4 regions of the Pantoea sp. Lu_F5_004 genome follow, and region 2 is predicted to be linked to each of the others. Evidence: predicted binding sites of a transcription regulator. Region 2 holds the regulator's gene; each other region holds the start of a gene.
The links. Region 2 encodes CRP, which controls carbon source genes, mostly activating them, when cyclic AMP is high. Its sites were predicted from a motif close to ATGTGANNNNNNTCACAT; they were not measured.

Region 1 (7,369 bases), 300 kb from region 2:
CCAAAGCGGCACTGGTAGATGATGACGCAATTAAAAGCACGGATATCTCGGTAAAAACGCATAGCGGCGTCGTGACCTTAAGCGGTTTCGTCACCTCACAGGATCAGGCTGAGAAGGCTGTGGCTGTGGTGCAGAAAATCGAAGGTGTTAAATCCGTCAGCGACAAACTACACGTCAGAGACAGCAAAGCATCATCAATGAAAGGTTATGCAGGCGATGCCGCTACGACCAGCGAAATTAAAGCTAAGCTATTAGCGGATGACATTGTTCCGTCGCGCAACGTAAAAGTTGAGACCACCGACGGCGTTGTTCAGCTTTCAGGGCAGGTTGCTAATCAGGCACAGTCAGAACGTGCAGAAAGCATTGCTAAAGCCATTGAAGGCGTGAAAAGCGTTAAGAATGACCTGACGGTTAAATCTTAAGCTTGCGTACGGCCACTTCTGTGGCCGTACGAATAAAAGATACCCATCCGGGGATGAAATAAGCAGATCGATTTTAAAATATTCGATTTTTAAATAGGGTAAGGAGAGGCTTATGTTTCGTTGGGGCATTATTTTTCTGGTGATCGCACTGATCGCTGCAGCGTTAGGTTTTGGCGGTTTAGCGGGCACAGCAGCATGGGCAGCTAAAGTTGTCTTCGTCGTTGGTATTATCCTGTTCCTCATCAGCCTGTTTACCGGCCGTAAAAAGCTTTAGCCGATGAGTCCTGCAGTGTAATGCAACGCAAAGCATAGAGCGGAGACCAGTCATCTGTAGCGACTGACGTGAAGAGAGGGACTCCTTCACATCGCTGCAAGGTAAGCCAGCCCAGCTGGCCTGCCGGTTAAAGGAACACATGACTGGTTCTCCGGAATGCTGCCGTCATTAACGGATCGATCCTCCAGCAGACCCGGAACCCCTTTTTGAGGTTCGTACAGTGGGTATACGCATTCCTGTCACGCTCGGCGCCATTGAACCTCTGGCCCTGACTCCGTTTAAATCTCAGAAGATTGCGCTGGTTTGTGAAGGCGGCGGTCAACGCGGCATTTTCACCGCAGGCGTATTAGATGAATTTCAGCGTGCCCGATTCAACCCCTTTCAGCTGATGCTCGGCACCTCTGCCGGTGCACAAAATCTTTCTGCCTTTGTCTGTGGTCAGCCCGGCTATGCCCGGCGTGTGATTACCCGCTATACCACCAGTAAACTCTTCTTTGATCCGCTGCGCTTTGTGCGTGGTGGCAATCTGATCGACCTCGACTGGCTGATAGATATTACCCGCAGTGAATTTCCGCTGGCGATGAGCAGCGCGGAACAGCTGTTCTCCAGCGGCCGCGAGTTTTATATGTGCGCCTGCCGCAGTGACGACTACACGCCCGGCTACTTCAACCCGACCGCTGATAACTGGCTGGATCTGATTAAAGCTTCCAGTGCCATTCCCGGTTTTTACCGGCTGGGAGTCAGTCTGGAAGGGATCAGCTATCTTGATGGCGGCATCAGCGATGCGATTCCGGTGCGTGAAGCCGCCCGCCGTGGCGCTGATACCATTGTGGTGATCCGCACCGTGCCCTCACAGATGTTCTACACCCCGAAATGGTTTAAGCGGATGGAACGCTGGCTCAGCACCGGCGCACTGCAGCCGATGATCAACGTGCTGAATAAGCATGAGCAGAGTTATCGGGAAATTCAGCAGTTCATTGAGAATCCGCCCGATGATTTGCGCATTATCGAAATCTTTCCGCCGCATGCGCTGGCCAGCAGTGCGCTGGGGAGCCGCATCGCTTCACTGAATCAGGATTATCATCTGGGACGGCGTTGCGGTCGCTATTTCCTCGCCACGCTGGGCCAGTGGCTGAGTGATGCGGAACCGATGACCACGGCGCGTATCGTAACGCCGCCTGCTCCGGCAGCCAATGCACCCGATACCCGCCTCATCATCACACCGCCGCTGGCGGATAATGATGCTGATTACGACAAAGGATCGCTGGCATGAAGTTTATCGATACGCACTGCCACTTCGATTTCCCGCCGTTTGAAGGGGATATCTCTGGCAGCCTGGCACGTGCTGCAGAAGCGGGCGTGGAAAAGATTATTGTTCCGGCGATCGATGCCAGCCGCTTTGAGCGGATCTGCGCGTTAGCCGCGGCGCATCCGCCGCTCTATGCCGCGCTGGGCCTGCATCCGATCGTCATCGAAAATCATCAGGAGGCCCATCTCGACCAGCTGGAAACCTTACTGCAACAGCGGCCGCGTAAGCTGGTGGCGATCGGCGAGATCGGGCTGGATCTCTATCGCGACGATCCGCAGTTTGATAAGCAGCAACGCTTTCTTGAGGCGCAGCTTAAGCTGGCGAAAGCGTATCAGCTGCCAGTGATCCTGCATTCGCGCCGCACTCATGACAAACTGGCGCAGATTCTGCGTCGTTACGATCTGCCGCGCCGTGGCGTGGTGCATGGTTTTGCGGGCAGTCTGCAGCAGGCGCAGGCCTTTATTAAGCTGGGTTATGCGATTGGCATCGGCGGGACCATTACCTATGAACGCGCCAGCAAAACCCGTCAGACCGTGGCGCAGCTGCCGCTCTCTTCGCTGCTGCTGGAAACCGACGCACCCGATATGCCGCTGCAGGGCTTTCAGGGCCAGCCTAATCGTCCGGAGCGGGCGCGTCAGGTGTGGGAGGTGCTCTGCAGCCTGCGAGAAGAGTCACCGGAGGAGATTGCCGATGCGCTGTGGCACAACAGTCAGCAGCTATTTCAGCTCGATCCCGCTTTCCCGGCGCTGCGCAACTGACCGCCCGCGTCTCACCCGACCTGCAGCCTTCGCGCTTAAATGTGATAATAGTAACATTGCACCCGCTGGCGTATAATGACCATCAGGTACCGTTATCTGTAATGTCAGTCACAGTAAACGTGGCAATGTTGCACTAATTTCTTATTCCTATGTGACTCCTGGCACATATCAGGCCGCATCAGAGTGTTATTATTATAACATTCCGCCGGCGAGCCGGTGGGTTGCACCCCGATCCTTTGGAGAGCCTCATGACCGATATCAAAAACCTTGCCCTGCGCGCCCTGAAACTGATGGATTTAACCACCCTGAATGACGACGACACTGACGCAAAAGTGATCGCCCTGTGTCATCAGGCCAAATCCCCGGCAGGCAACACCGCCGCAATCTGTATCTATCCGCGTTTTATTCCGATTGCCCGTAAAACGCTGCGCGAGCAGGGAACTCCGGAGATCCGCATCGCCACGGTGACTAACTTCCCGCACGGCAATGACGACATTGATATTGCGCTGGCAGAAACCCGCGCCGCTATCGCCTACGGTGCCGATGAAGTGGATGTGGTGTTCCCGTATCGTGCACTGATCGCCGGTAACAGTCAGGTCGGTTTCGATCTGGTGAAAGCCTGTAAAACCGCCTGTGCCGAAGCAGATGTGCTGCTGAAAGTGATCATCGAAACCGGTGAACTGAAGCAGGAAGCGCTGATCCGTCAGGCCTCTGAGATTGCCATTGATGCCGGTGCCGATTTCATTAAAACCTCTACCGGTAAAGTGCCGGTTAACGCCACGCCTGAAGTGGCGCAGATCATGATGAACGTGATCCGCGATAAAGGCGTCAGCCAGCAGGTTGGCTTTAAGCCCGCTGGTGGCGTGCGCACCGCTGAAGATGCCGCTATCTATCTGAAAATGGCTGAAGAGACGCTGGGTGCCGACTGGGCCGATGCGCGTCATTTCCGCTTTGGTGCATCAAGCCTGCTGGCGAGCCTGCTCAACACCCTGGGTCATGACAGCGACACCAGCAAAGCGGGTTACTGATCCTTCAGGCGGTCGCTGACCGCCTGTTCCCCATCCTGATTTCCCTGAACCAGGGGGTTACCTTGTTCCTGCCACAAGAAATAATTCGCAAAAAACGTGACGGCCATGCGCTGACTGAAGAGGAGATTCGCTTCTTCATCAATGGCGTGCGTGATAACACCGTTTCGGAAGGTCAGATTGCCGCGCTGGCGATGACCATCTATTTCCACGACATGACGCTGCCTGAGCGGGTCGCGCTGACCATGGCGATGCGTGATTCCGGTACGGTACTGAACTGGAAATCACTTAATCTCAATGGCCCGGTGGTGGATAAGCACTCGACCGGCGGCGTCGGCGATGTGACGTCGCTGATGTTAGGGCCGATGGTCGCGGCCTGCGGCGGATATGTCCCGATGATCTCGGGTCGTGGCCTTGGTCATACCGGTGGCACGCTGGATAAACTGGAAGCGATCCCGGGCTTCGATATCTTCCCGAGTGATGACCGCTTCCGCGAGATCATCAAGCAGGTCGGTGTGGCGATTATCGGCCAGACCAGCTCGCTGGCACCGGCGGATAAGCGTTTCTACGCCACGCGTGACATCACCGCCACCGTCGATTCGATCCCGCTGATTACCGCCTCGATTCTGGCGAAGAAGCTGGCAGAAGGGCTGGATGCACTGGTGATGGATGTCAAAGTGGGTTCCGGCGCGTTTATGCCAACCTATGAGGCGTCAGAAAGTCTGGCGCAGTCGATTGTTGGCGTCGCCAATGGCGCAGGTTGCCAGACCACCGCACTGCTGACGGATATGAACCAGGTTCTCGCCTCCTCAGCCGGTAACGCGCTGGAAGTGCGTGAAGCGGTTCGCTTCCTGACCGGCGAAGAGCGGAATCCGCGCCTGCTGGAAGTGACGCTGGCGCTCTGCAGCGAAATGCTGGTCTCCGGCAAACTGGCCGCCAGCGACACCGAAGCGCGTCAGAAGCTGATGACGGTGCTGGACAACGGCAAAGCAGCCGAGATATTTGGTCGTATGGTCGCTGCCCAGCAGGGACCTGCCGATTTCGTGGAACGCTACGACGCTTATCTGCCCGCGCCAATGCTGAGCAAGCCGGTGTATGCCGACCAGCCAGGCATCGTCAGCAGCATGGATACCCGTGCGCTGGGTCTGGCGGTGGTGGCAATGGGCGGCGGACGTCAGCGTGCCAGCGACAGCATTGATTACAGCGTCGGCTTAAGCGACATGATCACCCTGGGCGAACGTGCCGATGCGCAGCGTCCACTGGCGATCATTCACGCCAGCAGCGAAGACAAATGGCAGCAGGCCGCCGCGGCGGTCAAAGCCGCGCTGGTGCTCGGTGATTCCGCCCCGGCTGAGACGCCGGTTGTCTATCGCCGTGTGAGCGATATCAGCTAACTGACCGGTAACCGGTGCCAGCCGCGATGCATTCGGGTATACTGATCTGATCGCTTTTTTTGACTTGTCACGCGCCAATGCGCAGGAGACTTGCATGAAACGTGCTTTTATTATGGTTCTCGATTCCTTTGGAATTGGCTCCAGTAAAGATGCCGATAAATTCGGCGACGCAGGTTCGGATACGTTAGGTCACATCGCCGAAGCCTGTTTCAGGGGTGAAGCAGACAAGGGACGTAAAGGCCCATTGCATCTGCCTAATCTTACCGCGCTGGGTCTGGGCAAAGCCGCAGAGCTGTCGACCGGCCGCTTCCCGGCAGGTCTGGATCCTGAGGCGAAAATCACCGGCGCGTATGCTTACGCCAGCGAGCTTTCGTCAGGTAAAGATACGCCGTCAGGCCACTGGGAGATCGCCGGTGTGCCGGTGCTGTTTGACTGGGGCTACTTCAGCGACAAAGAGAACAGCTTCCCGCAGGAACTGCTGGACAAGCTGGTTGAGCGTGCCGACCTGCCGGGCTATCTCGGTAACTGCCACTCATCAGGTACGGTGATCCTCGACCAGCTGGGCGAAGAGCACATGAAAACCGGCAAGCCGATTTTCTATACCTCTGCGGACTCCGTATTCCAGATCGCCTGTCACGAAGAGACCTTTGGTCTTGATCGTCTCTATGCACTGTGCGAAATCGCCCGTGAAGAGCTGACCGAAGGTGGATACAACATTGGCCGCGTTATCGCCCGTCCGTTTGTGGGTGACAAAGCGGGTCAGTTCGAGCGCACCGGCAATCGTCACGACCTGGCAGTTGAGCCACCATCCGCCACCATGCTGAAAAAGCTGGTGGATGAGAAGGGCGGTCACGTAATCTCCGTGGGTAAAATCGCCGATATCTATGCTGAGCAGGGCATTACCAAAAAGGTCAAAGCGACCGGTCTGGATGCGCTGTTTGACGCGACGATTCAGGAGATGAAAACCGCGCCGGATCAGGCGATTGTTTTCACTAACTTTGTTGATTTCGACTCAACCTGGGGACATCGTCGTGATGTTGCCGGTTATGCGGGCGGGCTGGAGCTGTTTGACCGTCGTCTGCCTGAGCTGATGGAGTTAGTCGGAGAAGATGACATTCTGATCCTGACCGCTGACCACGGCTGTGACCCGACGTGGGAAGGCACTGAACACACGCGTGAGCACATTCCGATTCTTATCTACGGACCGAAAGTCGAGCCGGGTTCACTCGGTTACCGCGAAACTTTCGCCGATATTGGTCAGACAATTGCACACTATTTTGGCCTGTCCGAGATGGACTATGGCAAGAACATGCTGTAAATCAGCAATTTAATAAGGATTAAACAATGGCAACCCCTCATATTAATGCTGAAATGGGCGATTTCGCAGACGTCGTGCTGATGCCTGGCGATCCGCTGCGTGCAAAGCACATCGCTGAAACCTTCCTGGAAAATCCGGTAGAAGTGAACAACGTGCGCGGGATGCTGGGCTACACCGGCACCTATAAAGGCCGCAAAGTCTCTGTAATGGGCCATGGAATGGGTATTCCTTCCTGCTCCATCTATACCAAAGAGCTGATCACCGACTTCGGCGTGAAAAAGATCATCCGTGTGGGCTCCTGTGGTGCCGTGCGTGCCGATGTAAAACTGCGTGACATCGTGATTGGTATGGGTGCCTGCACCGATTCCAAAGTGAACCGTATGCGTTTCAAAGATCACGATTTTGCTGCGATTGCTGACTTCGACATGGTGCGTAACGCGGTTGATGCGGCGAAAAACCTGGGTGTTGAAGCGCGCGTAGGTAACATCTTCTCTGCCGATCTCTTCTACACTCCGGATCCGCAGATGTTCGACGTGATGGAGAAATATGGCATCCTCGGCGTTGAGATGGAAGCTGCAGGTATCTACGGTGTGGCCGCAGAGTTCGGTGCTAAAGCGCTGACCATCTGTACCGTATCAGACCACATCCGTACGCACGAGCAGACTACCGCTGCTGAGCGTCAGACCACCTTCAACGACATGATCAAGATTGCGCTGGAGTCTGTTCTGCTGGGTGATTAATCAGCGTGGCAGGCATTGACGCCTGCTGCCCGATCCCCTTGCGCAGATCCCCCTTAACCGGGGGATCTGCATTTTCCCGCCTCGCCGTCCCGGTAACATTCACATCAAATGACACACTTTTGCTCAGGC
Region 2 (7,369 bases):
CGGTTTTTACAACAACACCATTTTTCACCGCGTGATCCCGGGCTTTATGGTGCAGGGTGGGGGCTTCACTACGGACATGCAGCAGAAGCAGACCAACGCGCCGATCAAGAATGAAGCGGATAACGGCCTGCGTAACCTGCGCGGCACGATCTCCATGGCACGTACCGCCGATAAAGACAGTGCGACCAGCCAGTTCTTCCTCAACGTCGCGGATAATGCATTCCTCGACCACGGACAGCGCGATTTTGGCTATGCCGTATTTGGTAAGATTGTGAAAGGTCAGGATGTGGTTGAAAAAATTTCTCAGGTACCGACCAAAGATGTGGGTCCTTACCAGAATGTTCCGTCCAAACCGGTAGTTATCCTCTCCGCCAAAGTCCTGCCTTAAGTCCGTTCGTCGCCATCTGCGGATGGCGACCGCCTGCCGCATCCGGCAAAGCCAGAATTTGCTCTTATACTTAGGGCAAAAACCTGAGCAGGAGGCGGCATGGCGAACAAACTCACCGAAAAACAGAAGGTCACCCTGTGGCGACAGCGGCGTAGCGCCAGCTATCAGGCCAGCTGTCGGCTGGAAGGCTTTACGCCAAATGAAACCAGCGTAAACAGCGATGATGCGGCCGCACGTCTGGCGTCACTGAGGAGGCAATATGGACTCTAATACCGCCGTCAGCCAGGATCCCTATCTGTGGCAGCATGACAATGTGCTAAAAAACCTGCCCGATATTCACGATGCCGCGCAGCTGCGTAAGGCGGAGCTGAGCTTCAGTGCGGCGCGTGCCGCCACGCTGGAGCTTGGCCCCCGTAATCCTGGACTGCCTTACCTGCGCCAGATCCACCGTACGCTGTTTCAGGACGTCTACAGCTGGGCTGGTGAACTGCGCACCATCGATATCTGGCGCGATGAGACGCCGTTCTGTCATTTCGAATATATCGAAAAGGAAGGTAACGCCCTGATGGCCGCGCTGGAGGAGGAGAAGGGACTCGCTGACCTGCCGCGTGACGCGTTTATTGAGCGTGTTGCCCACTACTATTGCGAAATCAATATGTTGCATCCTTTCCGCCACGGCAATGGTCGGGCGCAGCGGATTTTCTTTGAACAGCTGGCGCTGCATGCCGGTTATCTGCTCTCCTGGGAAGAGACGGACGCTGAGAGCTGGAAAGCGGCGAATCAGGCCGGTGTGGCCGGAGACCTGACTCTGCTGGAGCAGGTATTTGCGAAAGTGGTGAGCGAGGCGGCTTAACCGCGTAGAATAGCGGCGCGGGTAACTATTCTGGACTGGCCATGCTGCTGCTTATCGACAATTACGACTCCTTTACCTGGAATCTTTATCAATATTTCTGCGAGCTGGGCGCGCAGGTTCAGGTGGTGCGCAATGATGCCATCACGCTGGAGCAGATGGCGGCATTACCGCTGACTCATCTGGTGATCTCGCCTGGTCCCTGCACGCCGTCGGAGTCAGGTATTTCACTGGCGGCGATCCGGCATTTCGCCGGTCAGCTGCCGGTGCTGGGCGTCTGCCTGGGCCATCAGGCAATTGCGCAGGCGTATGGCGCGCAGGTCGTGCGTGCGCGTCAGGTGATGCACGGCAAAACCTCTGCGATTCAGCACACCGGCCAGGGCGTGTTCCGCAATCTGAATAATCCGCTTACTGTAACCCGCTACCATTCGCTGATTGTACAGCGCGACTCCCTGTCTGATGCATTCGAGGTGACTGCCTGGACGGTGCGTGACGGCGAGCCTGACGAAATTATGGGATTCCGCCATAAAACCCTGGCGCTGGAAGGCGTGCAGTTCCATCCCGAAAGCATTCTCAGCGAGCAGGGACATCAGCTGCTGCGTAATTTCCTTGAGCAATAAGTTGCCTTTGAGTGATTTTTTATGCATATTTTGTGATTATTATTTCAAAGTTGCACATCAATCATCTAAATGGGGTCATCAATGGCAGCGGAAAAAATTGCGGTCACGCGGGAGACGTTCGATAACGTTATTTTGCCTGTTTATGCACCTGCGCAGTTCGTGCCGGTAAAAGGCAAGGGCAGTCGTGTATGGGATCAGCAGGGCAAAGAGTATATCGATTTCTCAGGTGGTATCGCCGTCACCGCACTAGGACACTGCCATCCTGCGCTGGTGGAGACGCTGAAAAGTCAGGGCGAGACGCTGTGGCATACCAGCAACGTCTTCACCAACGAACCGGCGCTGCGTCTTGCCAGTAAGTTAATTCAGGCGACCTTCGCTGAGCGGGTCTTCTTCGCTAACTCCGGGGCCGAAGCCAACGAAGCCGCTTTTAAGCTGGCGCGCTACTACGCATGCAAACGTCACAGCCCGTTCAAAAGTAAGATCATCGCCTTTCATAACGCCTTTCATGGCCGGACGCTGTTTACCGTCACGGTCGGCGGACAGCCAAAATATTCTGACGGGTTCGGGCCTAAACCGGCGGATATCGTCCATGTGCCATTCAATGACCTGAACGCAGTGAAAGCGGTGATTGACGATCACACCTGCGCCATTGTGGTTGAACCGATTCAGGGTGAGGGCGGCGTCGTGCCCGCAACGCAGGAATTTATGCAGGGACTGCGTGAGCTTTGCGATCAGCATCAGGCGCTGCTGGTGCTGGATGAAGTGCAGAGCGGCATGGGGCGCAGCGGCAAGCTGTTCGCCTATGAGCATTATGGCGTCCAGCCCGATATTCTGACCTCAGCCAAAGCGCTGGGCGGCGGTTTCCCGGTCAGCGCCATGCTGACCACTAACGATATCGCCTCGACCATGGCGCCGGGCGTGCATGGCACCACCTATGGCGGCAATCCACTCGCCTGCGCCATCGCCGAAACCGCGCTTGATATTATCAATACGCCGGACGTGCTGGCAGGCGTTGAGACACGTCGTCAGCACTTTGTCACGGCGCTGCAGGCCATCGATGCGAAGTATGATCTCTTCAGCGATATTCGCGGCAAGGGTCTGCTGATTGGCGCGGCGCTGAAACCGCAGCATGCCGGTAAAGCACGCGACATCCTGAATGCCGCGGCCGCAGAAGGCGTGATGGTGCTGGTTGCCGGAACCGACGTGATGCGTTTTGCCCCGTCACTGATCATTGAGCCTGCCGACATCGAAGAGGGCATGAGCCGCTTCGCCACGGCCGTCGGCAACGTGCTCAACGGCTAGCTTAGTTTTTACGTAAGCGTCTGATCAGCCAGCGGCCATGTTGCGGCCGCTGGTTCCACGCCAGCGATGAAATGGTGTACATCACGCTCAGATGATCGAGAATGCGCCGTACATGCTGCTCCACCACCGTGATCGGTCCCTCACTGATATTTTCCAGGTCATCCAGCAGGTTAACCTGTGAGCTTTCACCATCATATTCCAGCCGCTGCTGACACCGCTGCAGCGCGATTTCACAGGATTGCAGGTAACGCTCAGCCAGCGAGGCAGTGAGCATGGTGTGCTCCCGCGCCAGAATCGTCATAGCGTTGATATGTTCGACGATAAACTGACTGTGCGTGACCCAGAGCCGCATATCACTCAGATAGCGGGAGTTGAACGCGGGTTCCTGCATCGCCTGATTCAGTGAGTTAAACAGCGCATTGTGTGCCTGATTGACCTTCACGCGCTGATAAGCCAGTTTCTCTGGTGACTGTTCGTCACCCAGCAACAGCCGTAGCGCATCCTGATAGGTTTCCAGTGCGTCATGGGCGTTCTGCCGCAGCAGGCCGCTCTGCCACTGCGGCCACAGCCAGAGCATCCCGCCAAAAGCGATCAGACAACCCATCAGCGTATCCATGAGTCGCGGCAGCAGAAACTGCGCGCCATTCAGCGACAGCAATTGCAGCGAGTAAACCGCCGTGACCGTAAAACCAATCATCGACCAGCCATAGAACTGGCGGGTAAAGCGATAGCTGATAAAGGTAATCGCCAGCATGATCAGCAGTACCAGCGACTCTGGCACCGCCATGCGCAGCGTGGCAGCCGCGATCACCAGACCGGCAAAAGTGCCCAGCGCCCGGTGCTGAATGCGGACACGGGTAGCGCTGTAGCCGTTCTGGCTGACGAACATGATGGTCATCAGGATCCAGTAGGGTTTGGGGATGTTGAAGAACAGCGCCAGCGCGCTGCCCAGCATCAGCATCACCGCAAACCGGCCGGCAGTGCGCAGGGCCGATGAGCGGAACGAGAGATAACTGCGCAGCGCCGGTAACAGCGGCAGACGGCGCTGGCGATCAGCCATCAGATCACGCTGATAAAGGGGTTTCTGGGTGCGCAGAACCCGCGCGATGCGGTTGAAGTGGTAAAGGCAGAAGTTACCCACCGGATTGTCGGGATGCTGATGGGCGATTTTCTCCAGCGCGCCGAGCTGTTTATCCATCGCAAAGCGATCGGGTAGCTGGTGATAGAGAATGTTATCCGCCAGCACCCGCAACCGGGCCGAGATGGTTTTGGCATTCCAGCGGATCACCGCTTCGGCGTGGCTCTGTTCGACCAGTTTCTGTACCTCTTCCGGCCGATGCAGGCTGACCGAGATATGTTCCTGCAGATCCAGCGCCACCTGAAAGGCGCGCGTCAGCCGTTTATGGCTGTGATCGCGGCTTGCCGACAGCATATGCATCTGCTGATAACAGGTGTTAATCAGATCGACCACTTTCTGCTGACGGGCCAGTAGCGGCGGCAGCGCCTTTTCCGGATCGGTCAGCTGCGTCAGCAGGGTATATTTTGCGTCGCAGTAGTTAGCCAGCTCGCGGTAGATCAGGCTCAGGCTTTCGCGCATCGGCTGCTCTTTCCACAGCCAGAACCAGAACCAGTTAAACAGCCCGTACCACAGCGTGCCACCGATATAGAGCAGCGGGGGGACATAGATTGGCATGCGGCCAATCAGGCTCAGGGTAAAGATGGCGGCAATCAGGGTGCCGGGCAGCAGACGACCATGCAGCGGGCTGATCTCCCCGGTAACGCCGAGCAATAAGGGCATGGCAAACAGGATGAGCGGCAGCGGAATAGCATGCAGGGTGAGCCACTGCATCAGAAAGCTGCCGAGGGCAAACAGGCTGCCGCCAACAATCAGGCGTTTGAAGAAGCGTTTATGCGGGGTATCCAGACCGGCAATGTTGCAGCAGGCGGGCACTAATGAGAACAGCAGACCTTTTTGCAGGTCGCCAGCCAGCCAGCCCAGCGCCACTGGCAGACAGAGCACCAGCGTTTGCCGCAAGGCGTAGTTAACTTCAGGATGGTAAATAATTCGACGCCACATCGGCCCAACACAAACAATAACGGCGTGATGTTGCCATCACGCCGTGGGTGACAGGAATTAGCGGGTGCCGTAAACGACGATGGTTTTGCCGTGTGCGGAGATCAGGTTCTGATCTTCCAGCATCTTCAAAATACGGCCCACGGTTTCACGTGAACAACCAACAATCTGGCCAATTTCCTGACGAGTGATTTTAATTTGCATGCCGTCGGGATGCGTCATGGCATCTGGCTGCTTCGCCAGGTTGAGCAGGGTCTGTGCAATGCGTCCGGTTACGTCGAGGAAAGCGAGGTTACCCACTTTTTCAGACGTCACCTGCAGGCGACGCGCCATCTGCGATGAGAGTCGCATCAGGATGTCAGGGTTAACCTGAATCAGCTGACGGAATTTCTTGTAAGAAATCTCCGCCACTTCGCACGCGCTTTTCGCACGTACCCAGGCGCTGCGTTCCTGGCCTTCTTCGAACAGGCCAAGTTCACCAATAAAATCGCCCTGATTCAGGTAGGAAAGAATCATCTCTTTGCCTTCTTCATCTTTAATCAGAACCGCGACGGAACCTTTCACGATGTAGTAAAGCGTTTCTGCTTTTTCACCTTGGTGAATCAGCGTACTTTTGGATGGATACTTGTGAATATGGCAATGGGACAGGAACCATTCGAGTGTAGGGTCTGTTTGCGGTTTGCCGAGAACCATTCGCTATTATCCTCTGTTGTAATCGTGCCCAAAATACAGGGGGCAGTTTTCCCTGTCAGGCGGTGAAAGCTTCAAGCGTTTCCATTTCAGGAAATTATTCGGGCCGCATCAGGCGCAGTGCGCATCATCCTTCCCGCCTTCGTCATCGGGTGACGAAAAATATTTTCAGCACTGTTTGTAGCACAGCTTTTGCCGACTGTCTTCTGTTGTCTCGCTTCAGCTACGGGCGGATTTCTCTGGATTGCTGTTTACCAGGCGAAAGCGTACTCTGGCGACAAAACAGCGTATTCCGGAGCAAAAATCATGCAGGCAAGAGTGAAATGGGTAGAAGGGCTGACATTCCTCGGAGAATCCTCATCCGGCCATCAGATACTGATGGATGGAAATTCGGGTGATAAAGCGCCCAGCCCAATGGAGATGGTGCTGATGGCGGCGGGCGGATGCAGTGCGATTGACGTGGTATCAATTCTGCAAAAAGGCCGAAACGATGTGGCTGATTGTGAAGTAAAACTGACCTCAGAACGTCGTGAAGAGGCGCCGCGAATCTTTACGCACATCAACCTGCATTTTATCGTGAGTGGTAAAGCGCTCCAGGATAAAGCGGTATCACGCGCCGTGGATCTTTCTGCTGAAAAATATTGCTCTGTGGCCATCATGCTGGGTAAAGGCGTCAACATTACGCATAGCTATGAAGTGATTGAGCTGTAGTAGCCGCAGGGGTCATTGCAGACCTGCTAACTTCACTTCCAGTATCTGATTCAGGTTGCTTTAAGACTGTGCCTGCATCGGGAATCCGCTTTGATACTGTGCCTGCGCTGGGAACCGGGTCAGATCGGAAAGTCGCTTAAGCCAATCTCTGGCCGCTCGGCCCGCGCGATTACGCACCTCATCCCTGAGGCGCGCCCGTAGCCGGGCCAACGCGTTGCGTTGTTCAAAAACGCTCCCGGCGTTTTTATCCGGGCGGCGGGACGCTTTCCTCTTCTGACCCGGTTCCCGGCGTGTTGAACTTATCTATTGCTGCCAGATTCTTTCTGCCCAGGCGTTGTCTGTAGCGACCTTCCTGAAACCGGATGCGGTTGCCGGACGTGAAGCGAAGGGAGCATATACCTGTAGCAAAGCATCGCGGGCCAGGGATGGCGGTTTTGCGTCTTTGCGAAAGGTGTATGCTCCCTGAAGCCTGCTCAGCGGTAAGTCTTTAGCCGCAGGAAAACCAGTTTTACCATCTTTGTGAAAGACATCTGCTCTCAGAGCGGTTTTTGCTGACCTCTTACTCTATTCGCTTACCTTCCATCAGCCGCTTCACCAGCGGGCCCATAATCAACTCCATCGCCAGACCCATTTTGCCGCCAGGCACCACCAGCGTATTGATGTGCGAGATAAACGAGCCCTGCAGCATCGCCAGCAGGTAGGGGAGGTCGATATCTTCCAGCGCCTGGAAGTGG
Region 3 (7,369 bases), 440 kb from region 2:
TTACCTGCTCCCAGTCGAGCTCAATGCCCAGACCCGGCGCATCCGGTACGGCAATTTTCCCATTGCGGATTTGCAGCGGATTTTTCGTCAGGCGCTGATCGCCCTCCTGCCAGATCCAGTGGGTATCAATCGCGGTAGGATTGCCTGGCGCCGCCGCACCCACATGGGTAAACATCGCCAGCGAAATATCGAAGTGGTTATTGGAGTGGCAGCCCCAGGTGAGGCCCCACTCATCGCAGAGCTGCGCGACCCGCACGGCACCGCTCAGCGTCCAGAAGTGAGGATCCGCCAGTGGAATATCGACCGCATTGAGCATCACCGCATGATTCATCTCGCGCCAGTTGGTGGCGATCATATTGGTGGCCACCGGTAAGCCGGTTGCGCGCCGGAACTCGGCCATCACTTCACGTCCCGAATAGCCCTGCTCCGCGCCGCACGGATCTTCAGCGTAGCTCAGCACATCCTGCATCCCTTTACACAGCGCTATCGCCTCGTCCAGCAGCCAGGCGCCGTTCGGATCGACCGTAATGCGGGCGTCGGGAAAGCGCTGCTTCAGCGCCGCCGCGGTGGCAATCTCCTGCTCGCCCGGCAACACGCCGCCTTTGAGCTTAAAATCTTTGAAGCCATATTTATCCGCAGCCGCCTCAGCCAGCCGTACCACGGCATCGCTGGTCAGCGCTTCCTGATGACGCAGGTGATACCAGTCGTGGCTGGCCTGCTCACCACTCAGATAGGGCAGATCGGTCTTGCGGCGGTCGCCGAGATAGAACAGATAGCCCAGCACCGTCACCTCATCACGCTGTTTACCTGGCCCCAGCAGTTCAGCCACCGGTACGCCCAGACACTGTCCCAGCAGATCGAGCAGCGCTGCTTCCAGCGCGGCTACCGCGTTGACCCGCAACTCAAAAGTCCAGGCACCGTTGCCAAAGGTAGTGAAGTCAGCCGACTGATTGCCTTTGTGCACCTGCTGCACCAGACGGTTCATTCGCGCAATCTGCTGGCCTTTCACCTGCGGAATCGCCTCTACCAGCGTCTGATAGATGGTGTCGCCGCCGGGGGCTTCACCGACGCCGGTGTGACCGGCGCTGTCGGTGAGAACCACAATATTGCGGGTAAAACAGGCGTTGTGCGCACCGCCAATATTGAGCAGCATGCTGTCATAACCGGCGACCGGGATAACCTGCATCTCAGTAATCACCGGCGAACTTTGCGTATTCATAATGCATCCTTACCGGGCCAGGTTTTCAGTTCGACACGTTTGATGTCGCCCGCGATCACCAGGAAGCTGAATGCGGCAACAAAGGCATGAATACCGACATAGATCAGCGCGCCTTCAAAAGAGCCGCTGGTGGCGATGATGTAACCGATGGCGATAGGCGTCACGATGCCAGAGAAGTTACCGAACATGTTGAACAGACCGCCGCTCAGGCCACTGATCTCTTTCGGCGCGGTATCTGCCATCACTGCCCAGCCCAGCGCACCGATGCCTTTACCAAAGAACGCCAGTGCCATGAAGAACACTACCACCCATTCGGTATCGGTGTAGTTACACATCACCATCGAAATAGAGAGCAGCATGCCGAGCACGATCGGCGTTTTACGCGCAATATTCAGGGAGCCGGTTTTACGCATCAGCCAGTCGGAGATCACCCCGCCCAGTACGCCGCCGAGGAAGCCGCACACCGCCGGAATCGAGGCAATAAAGCCCGCTTTGAGAATCGACATGCCGCGCGCCTGTACCAGATAGACCGGGAACCAGGTGATAAAAAAGTAGGTTAAGGCGTTAACACAGTACTGACCGAGGTAGATACCCAGCATCATGCGTGACGTCAGCAGCTGTTTGATCTGGAACCACTTCTCGTTCCAGCTCACTTTGCGGCTATCCTTTTTGACATCCATGTTGATCAGCGCACCGCCCTGCTCCATGTACTCCAGTTCGGCTTTATTCACGCCAGGGTGATCGGTGGGATCGTGGATCACTTTCAGCCAGATGAAACTGAGGATGATGCCCAGGCCGCCCATGAACCAGAACACGTGCGCCCAGCCCACGGAAGAGACCAGCCAGCCCATGATGGGCGCGAAGATGACGGTGGCGAAGTATTGAGCCGAGTTGAAGATCGCCACGGCCGTGCCACGCTCCTGCGCCGGAAACCAGGCCGCGACAATGCGGCTGTTGCCAGGGAAGGAGGGCGCTTCGGCCAGTCCCACCAGGAAACGCAGAATAAACAGCGACATGATAATGCCGAAGCCGCTGAACAGATCGACGAACCCTTGCAAAAAGGTAAAGAGCGACCAGGTAAAGATGCTCCAGAAATAGACGCGTTTTGAGCCGAAGCGGTCAAGCAGCCAGCCGCCCGGAATCTGACCAATAACATACGCCCATGAGAAGGCTGAGAAGATATAGCCGAGTCCGACCGAATCGAGGCCAATATCTTTTGACATCGCCGAACCGGCAATCGAAATGGTTGCGCGGTCACCGTAGTTGAATGAGGTGACGATAAATAACATCACCACAATCCAGTAACGGGCATTGGTGCGTTTCTGCACCGTTTCCGCGGTCTGGCTGAAACTATTCATGATGCACTCCTGAAATATAGCGTGAGCTACATTCGCTCTGACTGCATACACATCGCGTTGGGTATCAGAGAGAAGTTGGGTTAAACACGGCGATCTTTTTGTTTTGGCAAACTTTATTTATTCATCCGGCGTCTGGCAGCCGCGGCAGGTAATACGTCCAGGCAACCTCTTTCGGATGAATAATACGTCGTGACAGATAACCTGACTTTGGCTAACGGAACTCAGTATAAGAACAGCCTGTGGCGATCACATTGGCGCATCGCCCTGGAATAATCGCCGTATTGAAGTGATTGTCTGGCGGATGCACAAAATCCTGCGGTATAGCTCACGAAAGTGGCAAATACCCGTGCAAAATCCGCCCCGGATAACGCTTTCCCCCTCTGTTTGTGAGGGTCTTCACTTGCTTTTGGATAATCGACCCAAAACAGCGAGGTGAATTGCCTTAATGGTGGTCATTTGCACAATGCACGACCCGCCCCGCCTCCCTATACTGAAGCTGGCAAACAAGGGCGTGACAGGTCAGATTATTAAAGCGTGCCGCACAAGTACGGTACGACAGACAGGAAGGTGAGCGATGAACCCAAAAACAGATGAACAACCGCTCTATATCAAAGTCCATGAGCATGACAATGTGGCGATTGTGGTTAACAGCCTCGGCCTGCCAGCCGGTACGCAGTTTGCGGATGGCCTGACCCTCACAGAGCATGTGCCGCAGGGCCACAAAGTGGCGCTGAGCGCGATTAATCAGGGTGCAGAGATCGTGCGTTATGGCGAAGTCATTGGCTATGCATTGCGGGATATTGCCCAGGGCAGCTGGATTGATGAGTCACTGGTCGCGCTGCCGGAAGCCCCTCCGCTGGAGAGTCTGCCGTTAGCTACTCAGGTTCCACCTGATTTGCCGCCGCTGGAGGGCTATACCTTTGAAGGTTACCGCAATGCGGATGGCAGCGTAGGCACGCGTAACCTGCTCGGCATCACCACCAGCGTCCACTGCGTGGCCGGTGTGGTGGATCATGTCGTACAGATCATTGAACGGGAGTTACTGCCGCGCTATCCGAATGTGGATGGTGTGGTTGCCCTGAACCACCTTTATGGCTGTGGTGTGGCGATCAACGCACCCGCGGCGGTCGTGCCGATTCGCACCATTCATAACCTGGCGCTGAATGCGAATTTCGGTGGCGAAGTGATGATCGTCAGCCTCGGCTGTGAAAAGTTACAGCCAGAGCGTCTGCTGACTGGCACCCCCGACGTGCAGGCGATTTCGCTGGACGATCATGACATCGTGCGTCTGCAGGATGAAAAGCTGGTGGGCTTTGGCGCGATGGTCAATGAGATTCTGCAGGTGGCGGAGCGTCATCTCCAGCGGCTGAATCAGCGCCAGCGCGAAACCTGCTCCGCAGCAGAACTGATTGTCGGCATGCAGTGTGGTGGCAGCGATGCGTTTTCGGGCGTGACGGCAAATCCGGCAGTGGGCTTCGCCTCTGATCTGCTGGTGCGTTGCGGTGCCACCGTGATGTTCTCGGAAGTCACTGAAGTGCGTGATGCGATTCACCTGCTGACGCCGCGGGTGATTAATCAGGAAGTCGGTAAGCGCTTACTGGAGGAGATGGCCTGGTATGATAATTACCTCGACCAGGGCCAGACCGATCGCAGCGCTAACCCGTCGCCGGGCAATAAAAAAGGCGGGCTGGCGAACGTGGTGGAAAAAGCGCTTGGCTCGATCGCAAAATCGGGACGCAGCGCCATTGTTGAAGTGCTCTCGCCCGGCCAGCGGCCCACGCGACGCGGATTGATCTACGCGGCGACGCCAGCCAGCGATTTTGTCTGCGGTACGCAGCAGCTGGCATCCGGTATCACCCTGCAGGTGTTTACTACTGGTCGCGGTACGCCTTACGGTCTTGCCGCAATTCCGGTGATCAAGATGGCGACGCGTAATGCGCTGGCGGAGCGCTGGCACGATCTGATGGACATCAATGCCGGGACGATTGCTACCGGTGAAGAGAGTATTGAGCAGGTGGGCTGGCGACTGTTTGAATTGATTCTGGATATCGCCAGTGGCAGAAAGCAGACCTGGTCCGATCGCTGGGGCATTCGTAATCAGCTGGCGGTGTTTAACCCGGCGCCTGTCACCTGATATTGCACTCAACGGACGTCGTCGTGTGCGCAACACAGGCTTATCTCAGCTAAGGCAGAGATAAGCCTGGCGTGGCAATCAGAGCTGCGCGCCCCAGGCTTCAACCCACGGCGAGGTTACCGCCTCCGGTTCCGGATTTTCAGTGGCATCAACCAGTAACACCTCGCCGACCCGCTGAGCGCCCTGCTCCTGCAGCAGCGCGTCAAAGGTTTTACCCGCGCCACAGAAATGGTCATAGCTGCTGTCACCCAGCGCAATCACGCCATAGCGCAGCGCGGGCTGATGACCGAGCTGATCTTTAATCGCATGGAACAGACCTGAAATCGTGTCGGGAAAATCGCCATGCCCGGTAGTAGAAGTGACGATTAACGCCACGTCGCTGGCATAGTTTTGCCAGTCAGCCAGCGTCGGATCGTCAAACACCGTTACGCTGTGCCCCTGCTGCTGCAGAATGGGCTCTGCTTCTTCCGCGACCAGCAGCGCATTGCCATATACCGTACCTACAAAAATGCCAATCTTAGCCATCTGCTTTCTCCGTTATTCTGAAACGTTATCCTGTCCTGGCGCTGCGTCAAACTCAACCCGCGGCACCTCAGGAATGCGATCCTGCCAGCCAAACTGGTTCATCAGGTTCTGCCAGACGCCATCCAGTCCGGCGCGAAGCAACAACGGTTCACCGGTCACCGGATGAGTTAATGCCAGGCTGCTGGCGTGCAGCATCAGGCGGTTAGCGCCAAAATGTTCGGCAGCCCCCCGGTTCTGACGCAGATCGCCGTGCGCCGAATCGCCAATAATCGGATGACGCAGGTGTGACATATGACGACGCAGCTGATGCTTGCGACCGGTTTTAGGAGCCAGTTCAACCAGGCTATAACGCGAAGTGGGATAACGGCCAATGCCGACCGGCATCTCGACCGTTGCCAGTGACTGATAATCGGTGACCGCGGGCTGTGCGGTGCGCGCTTCCGTGGCGTGTTTATCGGCAATTTTATCCAGCTCTTCCACCAGCGGATAATCGAGCGTCCCGCTGCTCTCCAGCCAGCCGCGAACCACAGCGTGGTAGGTTTTCTGCATCTGGTGCTGTTCAAACTGCAGGGAAAGCAGACGTCCGACTTCACTGGAGAGCCCCATCAGCAGTACCCCTGACGTGGGCTTGTCGAGACGATGCGCCGTAAATACATGCTGCCCAATCTGATCACGAACGGTCTGCATCACAAACACCGTTTCATGGCGATCCAGCCAGCTGCGATGAACCAGCCAGCCGCTGGGCTTGTTGACGGCAACCAGCCACTCATCCTGATAGAGTATCTCCAGCATCAGTGGGCAGCATCCGTGATTAACGCATCAAGTTGACGCAGGGTCAGCAACAGCGGCGCAATACCCGGCTGGTCAGGCACCAGAGCCACCTCATAATAGGGGGCCACGGCAAAATTTTGTGGTAACGGATGTCGGGCCGCAAGCAGGGCATGCATCCGCGGGACTAACACCCACTGGAGCCACTGCAGCGGCTCCAGCGTATCCAGGCAAAAGGGTTCACGGCTCTCGAACGCCTCCTCGGCCGGCGGGGTACTCTGCCAGAGATGGTGCTCACGCATCACCGCTTCCAGTTGTTCCAGCCGTTGCGTAATTAGTTGTTCAGGCGTCATGCGCCACCTCCGCGAGCAGTCAAAAATGGGCGGCAAGCATATCACTAGTTGGCACAGGCACAAAAAAAGGGAGCACTGTATAAACAGTGCTCCCGGTTCGTTTGCAGCCATCCCGCCACGTTAATGCTCCCTGCTCTTCCATGACAACTTGTCCAGTGCGAACTCCTGTCGCGCATCGTCCTGATGTATCCTTAGCATCCTGGCCCACCACCTCTTCTGAGGGGGTTCTCATTCTCCATCCTGGAGGTGTCCCTTGCTCAATCCTGAGCTATCCTGTTTCGTCCTGAAACCTTCCGTGTGCCGTAAGCTCCGTTACGTTCCTGCCTCATGGCTTATCATCATCCTGACGATATCTTTTTCCTGAGCTTCCTGCAGTGCGAAACATTTTGACAGAACTCGTTACGCGCACAAGGTACTCACAGCAGAACTTTACGAAATGTGCGGCGTAAATTCAGATAAACGCCATTAAGTTGATGATTCACAATATTTTTACATCTCAGCCTTCCGGAAGGCTCACCTGTTATATAGCGATCTCTCACAGCACATGTAAGAGATGTCTCACAAGACCAGGGGCAAATCACTGCAACTCAGATGATAACCGGTTGTAATGACTTAAGAAATATCTCAAGCGTTTCCGCTAATTTCACACGCTGTTTACCGCCGGGCTGCTCCAGAATCACTTCGCCGCTGAGATTAGAAAGCGAGATGATCTCCTGTTCTGACTCGGTGGTAGCGATAAACAGCGTAGGCGACTGTTTAAGGCGGCGCTGCATCACCAGATGCCCGATCAGATTCTCCTGTAGCCGCAGGAAATCATCCTCACTCCAGACCTGTAAGAGTGTCAGCTGATTCTCACCAAACCTGGCCTGCATATCCCCGGCAAACTGCGTGGTATAGAAAGCCGTGATCTGCGGCTGGAGCTGGATGTCGATCGCCCGCTCAACCGCATCCAGCGTCTGTGGCAGAGTAAAAGGCTGCGGCTGCCAGAAGACCTGCTGATCGCGATCCTCCA
Region 4 (7,369 bases), 1.2 Mb from region 2:
CTGCAGGGTGCCGGTATAAATTTCACAACCCGCCAGCGACAGCGTTTGACGGTTTTCAATTTTGTCGCGCAGCAGTGTGACTTCCTGCTCCATCGCGCCAATAATGCCTGCTTTCATAGTGAGTTCCGCTAATGTAAAGAATCAAAATTTAGGGCATAGTCTACCATGGCATTCAGGGGATTAATTCACGAAAAAATAAGGGGTAATCCATGTCAGCGATCAATTTCAGGAAGAAGATCAGCTTCTCGCGCCCTTATAACAGCCGCAAGGAACCGGAAGGCGAATATTATATTACGCGCCATTTTGAGAGCGATCGCGGACGGATTATAAACTCCGCCGCCATCCGGCGTTTGCAGCAAAAAACGCAGGTGTTTCCGCTTGAGCGCAACGCTGCCGTTCGTTCCCGCCTGACGCACTCGCTGGAGGTGCAGCAGACCGGGCGTTACATCACCAAAGAGATTCTGCAAACCCTGAAGATGCAGGGCGGGCTGGGGCAGTATGGTCTTGATGAACTGGAAGGCGCGTTTGAAAGTCTGATTGAGATGGCCTGTCTGATGCATGATGTCGGTAATCCACCTTTTGGCCATTTTGGCGAGGCGGCGATTAATGACTGGTTTGAAGAGAACCTCTCAGCCGAGCTGGTGGATCCGCTGGTGGCCGGCGTGGAAGGAGAAGCACAGCGTAAAGCCTTTGATCAACTCAACGCCATGATCCGTCAGGATCTCTGTCACTTTGAAGGTAACGCGCAGGCGATCCGGATGGTGCATACGCTGCTGCAACTGAATCTCAGTTATTCTCAGGTCGCCTGCATCCTGAAATATACCGCGCCGGCCTGGTGGCAGGGGGAAAAACCCGCCGAATTTAGCGTACTCATGAAGAAGCCTGGGTTTTATCTCTCTGAGCAGGATTATATTGCCGACCTGCGTGCTGCCACCAATATGGAAGAGCACCACCGTTTTCCGCTGACTTATATAATGGAAGCTGCGGATGATATCTCCTATTGTATTGCCGATTTGGACGACGCTGTAGAAAAAGATATCTTTAATGTTGAGAGTTTGTATGAATTTCTCAATAAAGCCTGGGGGCCGGTTAAAAATAATGACGCTTTCAGCCGGACTATTGGTGAAGCCTGGCGTGAAGCCTGCAGTAAAAAACGCCGAAGCCGCAGCGATCAATTTTTTATGTCACTTCGCGTAAATGTTCAGAGCGTGCTGGTAAGCTATGCTGTGAAACGTTTTGTGGATAATCTTCCTGCTATATTCGATGGGAGTTTTAACCATGCGCTACTGGAAGATGAGGGTGAAGAGGGCCGCTTGCTGCAATTGTTTAAAACCGTTGCGCGCCAGCAGGTCTTTAATCATTCTGAAGTCGAGCAGCTGGAGTTACAGGGTTACCGGGTGATTAAAGGGCTGCTGGAGATCTATCAGCCGCTGATGCGCCTCAATTACGAAGCCTTTACCACGCTGATAAATGAAGATTTCCTGCGTCAGCATCCGATTGAAACCCGGCTTTTTCATAAGCTCTCGGGTAAACACCGTAAAGCCTATTTGCATAAGATGCGTAATCTGGTTGTGGAACATAAATATCAGCGTCTGTTGTGGGAACGTTATTATCGCTTCCGGCTCATTCAGGATTATATCAGTGGTATGACCGATCTCTATGCATGGGATGAGTACCGGCGACTGATGGCGGTAGAATAAGCCGCCAATTGTAAAGGGCGCGAATAAATTTTTACTTTTGCCTTAAACTTTTAAAGGAACTTCGCGCTAAAACATTTATCTCACCTTCCGACCACAGCAATGGTCTGAACAGTAATCTTATTGAGAAACGAAAAATGAAAAAAAAGACCTTAATGTTAAGTGCGCTGGCGTTGAGCCTGAGCATGGCGCTCGCCCCTGTTACTGTTTCTGCTGCGCAAACGGCCTCTTCCGATAGTCTGCAACAGCCAAGTCTGGCACCGATGCTGGAGAAGGTGATGCCGTCTGTGGTCAGTATCAGCGTCGAGGGAACCACCACGGTGAAAACCCCGCGTATGCCGCAGCAGTTTCAGCAATTCTTTGGCGACAATTCGCCATTCTGCCAGGATGGTTCCCCGTTCCAGGGTTCACCGATGTGCCAGAACGGCGACGGTGCAGGCGGTAACGGCGGCGCGCCAGTGCCTGATACCCAGCAGGAAAAATTCCGTGCTCTGGGATCGGGCGTCATCATTAACGCTGACAAAGGCTATGTGGTGACCAATAACCACGTCGTGAATAATGCCACCAAAATTCAGGTACAGCTCAGCGACGGTCGCCGCTATGACGCAAAAGTCATCGGTAAAGATCCCAGCTCTGACATTGCACTGATTCAGCTGCAGGAAGCCAAAAATCTTACCGCAGTCAAAATCGCTGACTCTGACAACCTGCGCGTCGGCGATTATACCGTGGCGATCGGCAACCCTTATGGTCTGGGTGAAACGGTCACCTCAGGTATCGTCTCCGCGCTGGGACGCAGTGGCCTGAACGTGGAAAACTACGAAAACTTTATCCAGACGGATGCGGCCATTAACCGGGGCAACTCCGGTGGTGCGCTGGTTAACCTCAACGGTGAACTCATCGGGATTAACACCGCCATTCTGGCGCCCGATGGCGGCAACATCGGTATCGGCTTTGCTATCCCCAGCAACATGGTGAAAAACCTGACGGCACAGATGGTCGAGTTTGGTCAGGTGAAACGCGGCGAGCTGGGCGTGCAGGGGACTGAGCTGAACTCTGAGCTGGCAAAAGCGATGAAGGTCGATGCGCAGCGTGGTGCCTTTGTCAGCCAGGTGCTGCCAGACTCAGCTGCCGCCAAAGCCGGTATTAAGGCGGGTGACGTCATTGTCTCGATGAACGGTAAACCGCTGAGCAGCTTTGCTTCGCTGCGTGCGGAAGTGGGCTCATTGCCGGTTGGCACCACCCTGAAACTGGGGCTGCTGCGTGATGGCAAACCGGTCGATGTCTCTGTTAAGTTGCAGCAGAGCAGCCAGTCAAAAGTGCAGTCCGCGACCATCTACACTGGCATTGAAGGCGCCGATCTCAGCAATATCGAAGCGGGTACCAAAGGTGTCCGGGTTGATAACGTGAAACCGGGCAGTGCTGCGGCGCATATCGGCCTGAAAAAGGGCGATGTGATCCAGGGCGTTAACCAGCAGGTAGTGACCAACCTGGGTGAGCTGCGCAAAGTTCTCGACAGCAAGCCGTCCGTTCTGGCGCTGAATATAAAGCGCGGCGACAGCAGTATCTATCTGCTGATGCAGTAACAGAACAGCAACGGATGAAGAGGCGGACTGCGGTCCGCCTTTTTTATGTCCACTTTCTGCCTCATCAGAGTGTGATGCTCGCCGCAAATTCGGCAAATGACGGCCTGGCTCTGTGCAATTGCACAATGTTCTGCGTGCTGTGCATGCGTATTCTGTTTCTCCCCCTCTTTTTCAGGAGTAATGGATGGCTACCTATCACCTTGATGCCCGGCTGGCACAGGATATCGTGGCGCGCACCATGAAAATTATTGACAGCAATGTCAACGTGATGGATGCGCGGGGCCGGATTATCGGCAGCGGTGACCGGGAACGTATTGGGGAGTTGCACGAAGGTGCACTGCTGGTGCTCTCTCAGGGGCGCGTTGTCGACATCGATGAGGCCGTGGCTAAGCATCTTCATGGCGTGCGGCCTGGCATTAACCTGCCGCTGCGCATTGATGGTGACATCGTCGGGGTAATCGGTCTGACCGGCGAGCCGCTGGCGTTGCGGCATTATGGCGAGCTGGTCTGCATGACCGCGGAGATGATGCTGGAGCAGGCCCGGCTGCTGCATATGCTGGCGCAGGACAGCCGTCTGCGTGAAGAGCTGGTGCTGAACCTGATCCGCAGCGATACCCTGTCGCCACAGCTGACCGAATGGGCGCAGCGGCTCGGGATCGATCTCAATCAGCCGCGTGTGGTCGCCGTGGTGGAAGTGGATAGTGGTCAGCTCGGCGTCGACAGCGCGATGTCAGAGTTACAGCAGCTGCAAACGCTGCTGACCACGCCGGAGCGGGACAATCTGATCGCGATTGTGTCACTGACCGAAATGGTGGTGCTGAAACCGGCTCTGAATGGGCATGGGCGTTACGATCAGGAGGATCATCGCCGCCGCGTAGAGCAGTTACTACAGCGGATGAAAGAGAGCGGTCATCTTCGGATGCGTATCGCGCTGGGCAACTTCTTTACCGGACCCGGCAGCATCGCACGCTCTTACCGGACAGCGCGCACCACCATGATGGTGGGTAAACAACGTATGCCCGAGGTACGCAGCTATTTTTATCAGGATCTGGTGCTGCCCGTGCTGCTCGACAGCCTGCGGGGTGGCTGGCAGGCCAATGAGCTCGCCCGGCCACTGGCGAAGCTCAAGAGCATGGATAACAACGGCTTGCTGCGCCGCACGCTGATCGCCTGGTTCACCCACAACGTTCAGCCGAGCGCCACCGCGCGTGCGCTGTTCATTCATCGTAATACGCTGGAATACCGGCTGAACCGGATTTCTGAACTGACCGGACTGAATCTTGGCCATTTTGATGACAGGCTGTTGCTCTATGTCGCTTTGCAACTGGATGAGCAGGGTTGAAGTGCAGATTTGCGGCATAAAAAAGGCCAGCAATGCTGGCCTCTCTGGTCGGGCAGGAAATTAACGACCGTTACGGGTTAATTTTTCCAGATCCGATTCAATTTCAGTGATCTTGTGGGAAACCACGCTTTCCAGGTGACGCAGGTCATCCAGAATTTTGCGTTTCAGATCCACTTCAACCTGATCGCGCTGGCAAATCTGGTCCAGCTCATCGATGACATAACGCAGATTCGGGCTGATTTCCTGAACTTCTTTGTAGCCCTGGGTCGCGTGATCGGCAACAACCGTTTTGCGCTGGCGCGGATATTTGAATTTGACGCTCTTCGCGAAAAACTCACCTTTATCTTTGCGGAAGTAGATTTTCAGAATGTCGTTATTGGCTTCCTGACGCAGGCTATAGCGGTCAATGTCGTCCGGGTTACTGATACCTAAGCTTTTCAGATTGTCATACATAGCGTTGTTTCCATCAAAAGTGAGAAGCGCGCAGATTTGTTCATGACGTCCGTCAACTGTAGACATAAATAAGCGGGATGAACATTGCGCGACAGGATTTAACTGGCGCGGATTATGACCTGGATAAAAACTAAACGCACCAGTTAATTCGCGACGCGAAGCATGTTATTTGGGAATCACTGTAAAGAAAAGATGACGGGCTGGAAACCAGCCCGTCACTTAAATCAGTCGATGGTGCGCAGCAGTTCGTTGATGCCTGTTTTGCCCAGCGTTTTCGCATCCACTTTCTTCACGATCACGGCACAGTAGAGGCTGTAGCTGCCATCTTTAGAGGGCAGGTTACCTGAAACCACTACGGACCCCGCAGGAACACGGCCGTAATGCACTTCACCGGTCTCGCGGTCATAGATTTTGGTGCTCTGGCCGATGTAAACGCCCATTGAGATCACTGAACCTTCTTCAACAATCACGCCTTCAACGATTTCAGAGCGCGCGCCAATGAAGCAGTTATCTTCGATGATGGTCGGGTTCGCCTGCAGCGGCTCCAGCACGCCACCGATACCCACGCCGCCAGAAAGGTGAACGTTTTTACCAATCTGCGCACAGGAGCCAACGGTCGCCCAGGTGTCCACCATGGTGCCTTCATCCACAAAGGCGCCAATGTTGACGTAAGAAGGCATCAGCACTGTGTTGCGGGCGATATAGGCACCCTGACGCACAGCCGCAGGCGGCACGACGCGGAAACCGGCTTCTTTGAAACGCGCTTCATCCCAGCCTGCAAACTTCATCGGCACTTTGTCGTAAAAGCGGGTTTCTGCACCTTCCATCACCTGATTGTCATTGATGCGGAAAGAGAGCAGTACGGCTTTCTTCAGCCACTGATGCGTTACCCACTCGCCGTCGATCTTCTCAGAAACGCGCAGTGCACCGCTGTCCAGCAGGGCGATTACCTGGTTGATGGCATCACGGGTTTCGCTGTCGACGCTGGCGGGTGTGATGTCAGCGCGACGTTCGAAGGCGGATTCAATAACGCTCTGTAACTGTTGCATATTTTTTTCCTGATCTGTCATGTGCGATGCCGGGCAATATCCCGACACAAGTAAAGAGATTAATGTTTACAAATCGAGTCTGGTCACACTTTATCGTTTGGATTAAGGGCCTCTGTCAACCGTTGTCGCAACGCTTTTCGCATTTCTTCGTCCAGCGCCTGACGTTCACTGTTGGCCAGAATAAACAAATCCTCGACCCGCTCGCCGATGGTGCTGATGCGTGCGCCATGCAGTGAGACCCCGAGATCGGCAAAGACTTCACCGACCCGCGCCAGCAGGCCTGGCTGATCCAGCGCCACCAGTTCCAGATAGCTGCGACGATCGGTATGCGTCGGCAGGAAATTGACCTCGGTATCGACGCTGAAATGCCTGAGTTTGGCCGACGGACGGCGGGTACGCGGCGGCGCCCACTCTGACTGGGTTATCGCCTGATCCAGCGCCTGAATGATCATTGGATGGCGATCCGGAGAGAGCGGGCTGCCATCCGGCTCCAGCACAATAAAGGTATCCATCGCCATGCCGTCGCGGCTGGTAAAGATTTGCGCATCGTGCACGCTGAGATTACGGCGATCGAGTTCACCCGCTACAGCGGCAAACAGGTGCGGGCGATCGGGACTCCAGATAAAGATTTCGGTCCCGCCGCGCGTGGCCTGCGGACTGACCAGCACCAGCGGTTTTTTCAGGTCGTGAACCAGTAAGTGGCGGGCATGCCAGGCGATCTGATTCGGCGTATGGCGCAGGAAGTAGTCAGCGCGGCAGCGATTCCAGATCTGGTGCAGACGCTCTTCATTGATGTTGTCCATCCGCAGCAGCGCCAGCGCCTGCAGGCGATGATGACGCACCCGCTCACGCAGATCCGGACTGTTTTCCATGCCGCGTCGCAACTGCTTCTCGGTGGCGAAAAAGAGCTCACGTAACAGGCTCTGCTTCCAGCTGTTCCACAGACTTTCATTGGTGGCGCAGATATCGGCTACGGTCAGGCAAACCAGATAGCGCAGCCGGTTCTCATTCTGCATCACTTCGGCGAACTGCTGTATCACCGTCGGGTCCTGAATATCGCGCCGCTGTGCTGTCACCGACATCAGCAGATGATGACGCACCAGCCAGGCCACCAGCTGGGTCTCACGTGAGTTGAGACCATGCATTTCAGCAAAATCGAGCGCATCCTGCGCGCCGAGAATGGAGTGATCGCCGCCGCGCCCTTTGGCAATGTCATGCAGCAGCGCGGCCATCAGCAACAGCTCC

Region 1: deoC (deoxyribose-phosphate aldolase) is a predicted target of CRP. The motif match lies at 2,803-2,820, and genes of this name have one in related genera.
Region 3: garD (galactarate dehydratase) is a predicted target of CRP. The motif match lies at 2,962-2,979, and genes of this name have one in related genera.
Region 4: ACR8BN_RS15515 (CdaR family transcriptional regulator) is a predicted target of CRP. The motif match lies at 3,350-3,367, and genes of this name have one in related genera.

Annotation. Positions count from the first base shown of each region.
Region 1 is NZ_CP194946.1:747,781-755,149, forward strand. It holds gene osmY (molecular chaperone OsmY) at 1-422, shown strand, start outside; gene ACR8BN_RS03585 (DUF1328 domain-containing protein) at 535-696, shown strand; gene ACR8BN_RS03590 (patatin-like phospholipase family protein) at 917-1,969, shown strand; gene ACR8BN_RS03595 (TatD family hydrolase) at 1,966-2,763, shown strand; gene deoC (deoxyribose-phosphate aldolase) at 3,012-3,791, shown strand; gene deoA (thymidine phosphorylase) at 3,854-5,182, shown strand; gene deoB (phosphopentomutase) at 5,277-6,500, shown strand; gene deoD (purine-nucleoside phosphorylase) at 6,527-7,240, shown strand.
Region 2 is NZ_CP194946.1:449,590-456,958, forward strand. It holds gene ppiA (peptidylprolyl isomerase A) at 1-388, shown strand, start outside; gene ACR8BN_RS02070 (YhfG family protein) at 488-658, shown strand; gene ACR8BN_RS02075 (putative adenosine monophosphate-protein transferase Fic) at 648-1,241, shown strand; gene ACR8BN_RS02080 (aminodeoxychorismate/anthranilate synthase component II) at 1,283-1,858, shown strand; gene argD (bifunctional acetylornithine/succinyldiaminopimelate transaminase) at 1,940-3,160, shown strand; gene ACR8BN_RS02090 (YccS/YhfK family putative transporter) at 3,162-5,237, opposite strand; gene crp (cAMP-activated global transcriptional regulator CRP) at 5,295-5,927, opposite strand; gene ACR8BN_RS02100 (OsmC family protein) at 6,231-6,635, shown strand; gene ACR8BN_RS02105 (phosphoribulokinase) at 7,195-7,369, opposite strand, start outside.
Region 3 is NZ_CP194946.1:892,110-899,478, reverse strand. It holds gene ACR8BN_RS04285 (enolase C-terminal domain-like protein) at 1-1,219, opposite strand, end outside; gene ACR8BN_RS04280 (MFS transporter) at 1,216-2,577, opposite strand; gene garD (galactarate dehydratase) at 3,152-4,711, shown strand; gene ACR8BN_RS04270 (flavodoxin) at 4,790-5,236, opposite strand; gene truC (tRNA pseudouridine(65) synthase TruC) at 5,249-6,028, opposite strand; gene ACR8BN_RS04260 (YqcC family protein) at 6,028-6,357, opposite strand; gene syd (SecY-interacting protein) at 6,945-7,369, opposite strand, start outside.
Region 4 is NZ_CP194946.1:3,308,472-3,315,840, reverse strand. It holds gene mtnN (5'-methylthioadenosine/S-adenosylhomocysteine nucleosidase) at 1-117, opposite strand, end outside; gene dgt (dGTPase) at 210-1,700, shown strand; gene degP (serine endoprotease DegP) at 1,835-3,280, shown strand; gene ACR8BN_RS15515 (CdaR family transcriptional regulator) at 3,465-4,622, shown strand; gene ACR8BN_RS15510 (DUF3461 family protein) at 4,683-5,075, opposite strand; gene dapD (2,3,4,5-tetrahydropyridine-2,6-dicarboxylate N-succinyltransferase) at 5,300-6,124, opposite strand; gene glnD (bifunctional uridylyltransferase/uridylyl-removing protein GlnD) at 6,208-7,369, opposite strand, start outside.